2 regions of the Neorhizobium turbinariae genome follow, and region 2 is predicted to be linked to the other one. Evidence: riboswitches for the same ligand, from Rfam matches in the RefSeq annotation. Region 2 holds a riboswitch; the other holds the start of a gene.

Region 1 (2,200 bases), on a different contig from region 2:
TTCGTTGATTGGCTGGCACGACTTGTCCAGACCCTGAAGGCCGAGGAGCAGCGGGCGCAGATACGCAGGGCGAGCTAACCCGGGCGTTCGCGCGGTCAAATAAAATCGGGAGCGACGGTGTAGGATCGTCCCCGGCATCAACGTCATCCTGACGTGAGCTGCAGAGGTGCAGCGCCAACCAAGGGAGAGCATGATGACGAAGAACACGATTTGCCTCTGGTACAATCATGATGCGGAAGAGGCAGCCCGCTTCTACGCAACCGTCTTTCCGGACAGCGAAGTGACGTCAATCATCCGTGCACCGAGCGATTATCCTGACGGCCGGGAGGGTGATGTTCTGGTCGTCGAGTTCCGTGTCGCGGGTGTGGCATGCATCGGCTTGAACGGCGGCCCGATCTTCAAGCACAGCGAAGCCTTTTCATTCCAGATCTCGACCGAAGACCAGGAAGAAACCGATCGTTACTGGAACGCCATCGTCGGCAATGGCGGGCAGGAGAGCGAATGCGGATGGTGCAAGGACAAATGGGGTATCTCCTGGCAGATCACACCGCGTGTCCTCACTGACGCTCTGGCTGTCGGCGGCGCCGAGGCAAAACGCGCCTTTGACGCCATGATGACGATGAAGAAGATCGATGTTGCCACGATCGAAGCGGCACGCCGAGGCTGAAACAGAAGCCTTTAACGCGGTGACGCTAGAGCGTTGACACGCTGAAGATGTTTCTGCATCTTCGCGCTATTCCGAGGGGGGCATCGCAACGATGCTGAGATGGCGGTGAGCCGGACCCTTGAACCTGATCCGGGTCATACCGGCGTAGGAACGGAAACGGCGTCACCTTTCGCGACGGCACTTTCTCTTCTCGCTTCACCTGGATCTCCGTGAACACCTGGGTTCGGAGACCATCTGATGTGGCCAAATGCAGCGACCCGCTCCCGCCCCGGAGCAAGCCGAGGAAGCGACGTTTCGCTTGCACGAGCGGCGGATCGGGTTCTTGGCTTCGTCGAGGCCGGTCTCGCGACCGTTGCCGCGGTCATTCTGATGGCTTTGCTCGCCTTGGTGACGATCAATGTCGTCCTGCGCTATTTTTTCCACACCGGCATCATCGGCGCAGAAGACGCGGCAATCTGGCTGCATGTCGCCCTGATCGGACTTGGTGCGCCCATTGCCTTGAACGGACCCCTGGCAATGCGGCTTGATGTGTTCACCCGTCTCTTGCCCAAGGGGTTGGACACCGTCGCACAGATGTTGGCTGACGTCTTCTCCATCTGCGCTGCATTGCTTTTGATCTCTGGGGGACATGAGATCATTTCCATGCTGGGTGGTTTTTCGCTGACGCTCGGGCTTCCGGAATGGATACGTTTTGCGTTCCTCGCCGTCGGCGGTGGACTGGTCGTCATCGTCCTCACCCTCAGGCGTGCAGCGGACGGCCAACTGACACGGCTGCTGGTTTCAACCTCGATTGGCGTCGCCGTGTACGCGATCACTCAGAGGGCCGGGATCGACACCGAACTGCCGGCGAGCATCTTCCTGGCCGCGACGGCAGCACTGGGTATGTTGCTCGCGGCGCCGCTCGCCCACGCCTTCCTCGCCGCCGCCTATGTCGCAACCGCGTTCGGAAGCCCACTGCCGGAGCCAGCGATCGTCTCTACCGCCGTGGCGTCGATGTCAAAATTCCTGTTGCTGGCCATCCCCTTCTTCCTGCTAGTCGGCAGCCTGTTGACGGTGTCGAGCGTCGCCAGTCATCTGGCTACGTTCGCTGCCTCCATGGTCGGACATCGCCGCGGAGGCCTGGCACAAACGACATTGCTGACGAGCGTTTTATTTTCAGGCGCATCAGGCTCGTCTGTTGCCAATGCCGCCTTCGGTGCCTCGACCTTCCAGCCGCAGTTGGTGAAGCACGGTTATCCGCCCGCCCGGGCCGGTGCCATCATTGCCGCAACGTCCGTCCTCGACAACATCATTCCGCCCTCGATTGCCTTCTTGATCCTTGCGGCAGCAACAAATTTTTGCGTCGGGGCATTGTTGCTGGAAGGGCTGCTCGCAGGCTTGTTCATGGCCGTATGCCTTGCGGTGGCGATCCACCTCACGGTGCGTCGGCAGCCGCGCATGCCCGCTGCGACGAGCGGGGAGCGACGGCGCGCGGCGATCGCCGCTTTGCCCGCATTCGGCTTGGGACTGATCGTGGTGCTCGGCATTCGCTTC
Region 2 (2,200 bases):
GCAGGCCGGACAGGATCGATAGGATCGTAGAAAGCGCCGCCTGCCAGAGCGTGAAGCGCAGGATCTGCCAGGTATAGGGTGTGAAGAACTGGCCGCCGGCGGCGCCGCTATCCCACAGGAGCAGCGCGGCAATTGCCGCACCAACGAAGAAGGCGATGCCGCCAAAGGCGGCAAAGCCCCAACCCAGGCTCCATTTTCGCTGAGCGGCTGTCAGCATGCGCTAGTTGAGGCTCATCGCTGCCAGCCATTCATTGATCCAGGCCTGGCGGTTCTTGGCCACCTCGTCGGATCCCATCAGGAAGGTCTTCTTCGGCTGCACGAGCTTGTTGAACGCTTCCGGCAGGGATTCGGAGGTCTTGGTCACCGGCATCATCCAGTTGGTCGTCGGGATGACGTCCTGAAAAGCGGGCGAGACCATGAAACGCAGGAAATCCTTCGCAAGGTCCTTGTCCTTTGCACCCTTCAGCAGTCCTGCAACCTCGATCTGGATGTAATGGCCTTCGGAAAAGGCGGCGGCTTGATACTGGTCCGACTTCTCCTCCACCATATGGTAGGCCGGCGAGGTCGTGTAGGAGAGGACCATCGGTACCTCGCCCTTGGTGAACAGGCCATAGGCTTCAGACCAGCCGGGGGTGACGGTGAGCACGCGCTTCTTGAGCTTGGCCCATGCTTCCGGTGCCTCGTCGCCGTAAACTGAGCGAATCCAGAGCAGCAGGCCGAGTCCGGGCGTCGAAGTGCGCGGATCCTGGATGACGATCTTCTGTGATGGGTCGCCCTCGACCAGTTCCTTCAGGCTCTTTGGGGGGGTCTTGATAGCCTTGGTGTCGTAGACGACGCCGAAATGGCCATAGTCATAAGGGATGAAGGTGTCGTCGGAATAATCACCCGGCACGTCCACTGCCGCCATGTCCAGCCCATGAGGCTCGAACAGGCCGGTGGCCTTGGCTTCCGAGATCAGGTTGGTGTCGAGGCCAAGAACCAGATCGGCCTTTGAATTTTCGCCTTCGAGCCGCAGTCGGGTCAGCAGGGCAACGCCGTCCGAGACGCTGACGAAGTCGACCCGGCAGGCGCAGGTCTTCTCGAAGGCTTCCTTGACCTTGGGTCCCGGACCCCATTCGGCCGTGAAGCTTTCATAGGTGTAGACGGTGAGCGTCTTTTCCTGCGCCAGCGCATGGGTGGCGACGGAAAATGCGGCCGCTGCCGCAAGAAGGGAAATGATAAACCCGCGCATCGGCGCCTCCAGTTTCAAGTGACGGGAATAGGCGCTGATCAAGAGCCGTCTAATCCCTCCGCCGGTGTTAACCGGATCAGGTTCCGCGGGTTGGCCAAGCCTCTCAGCCGCGATCAGCGGCACCCCGTTAGAGCGGAACAAGATTTACTGGCAGAGGGAGAAACTGGCAAGAGCGAGATGGGCGGCTCAGGCCGCCGCACCCATGTCCATGTACATGATCTCCCAGACGTGGCCATCGGGATCCTGGAAGGAGCAGCCGTACATGGGACCGAACTCCATGTTCGGCTTCCATTCGCTGCCGCCGGCGGCGAGCGCCTTCTTCTTGAAGTCGTCGACTTCAGCTCGGCTGCCGGCGGAAAGGCAGTTCAGCACCTGCGTGGATGTCCTGGCGTCGCTGATCTCACCATTGATGAAGCCCTTGAACTTCTCGTGGGTCAGCAGCATCACGTAGATCTGCTCGCTGACGATCATGCAGCTTGCCGTATCGTCGGAGAAGTCCGGGTTCCGGGTGAAGCCGAGCGCCGTGTAGAAACGCGTGGCGCCTTCAAGATCGGCAACCGGCAGGTTTACGAAAATCATCCGCATGTCAGTCTCCTCGTCCTTGGATGATGCGTTTGGTGCATGGCCCAAGGACGGGCGCGGCGTGGCCCAGCCGACAGCGGTCGCCGATTTATTTTCGACGTTTGCGGACGATCAGTGCCTGCTCTGCGGGAAGACCCGAAGTTCGCGTGGCACGACGGCCATGCCGCCCAGGCGGTTGGCAATCGCATAATCGATCGTCCGTTCCACCACCTCGGGCATGACCGGTTTGGTCAGCACGCCGAGCGGACCATCGACGCCATCCTCAACGTCTTCCGGGTTGCCTGTCATGAAGATGACGGTGACGCCATATTCCTGCGCCAGTTCGCGACCGATCTCCGGCCCGGTGCGACCGTCGGAAAGGTTGACGTCGACAAGGGCAATATCCGC

Evidence for each region. A riboswitch is a leader RNA that binds a small molecule or an ion and turns the genes downstream of it on or off. The one in region 2 is predicted to bind thiamine pyrophosphate.
Region 1: another riboswitch for thiamine pyrophosphate. It lies ahead of M0654_RS07175 (TRAP transporter large permease); the one in region 2 lies ahead of thiB (thiamine ABC transporter substrate binding subunit).

What each region holds. Positions count from the first base shown of each region.
Region 1 is NZ_JALPRY010000008.1:121,184-123,383, forward strand. It holds gene M0654_RS07165 (LysR family transcriptional regulator) at 1-78, shown strand, start outside; gene M0654_RS07170 (VOC family protein) at 194-667, shown strand; TPP riboswitch at 732-835, shown strand; gene M0654_RS07175 (TRAP transporter large permease) at 1,037-2,200, shown strand, end outside.
Region 2 is NZ_JALPRY010000016.1:227,033-229,232, reverse strand. It holds gene thiP (thiamine/thiamine pyrophosphate ABC transporter permease ThiP) at 1-217, opposite strand, end outside; gene thiB (thiamine ABC transporter substrate binding subunit) at 221-1,231, opposite strand; TPP riboswitch at 1,268-1,368, opposite strand; gene M0654_RS15450 (VOC family protein) at 1,418-1,816, opposite strand; gene M0654_RS15445 (response regulator) at 1,925-2,200, opposite strand, start outside.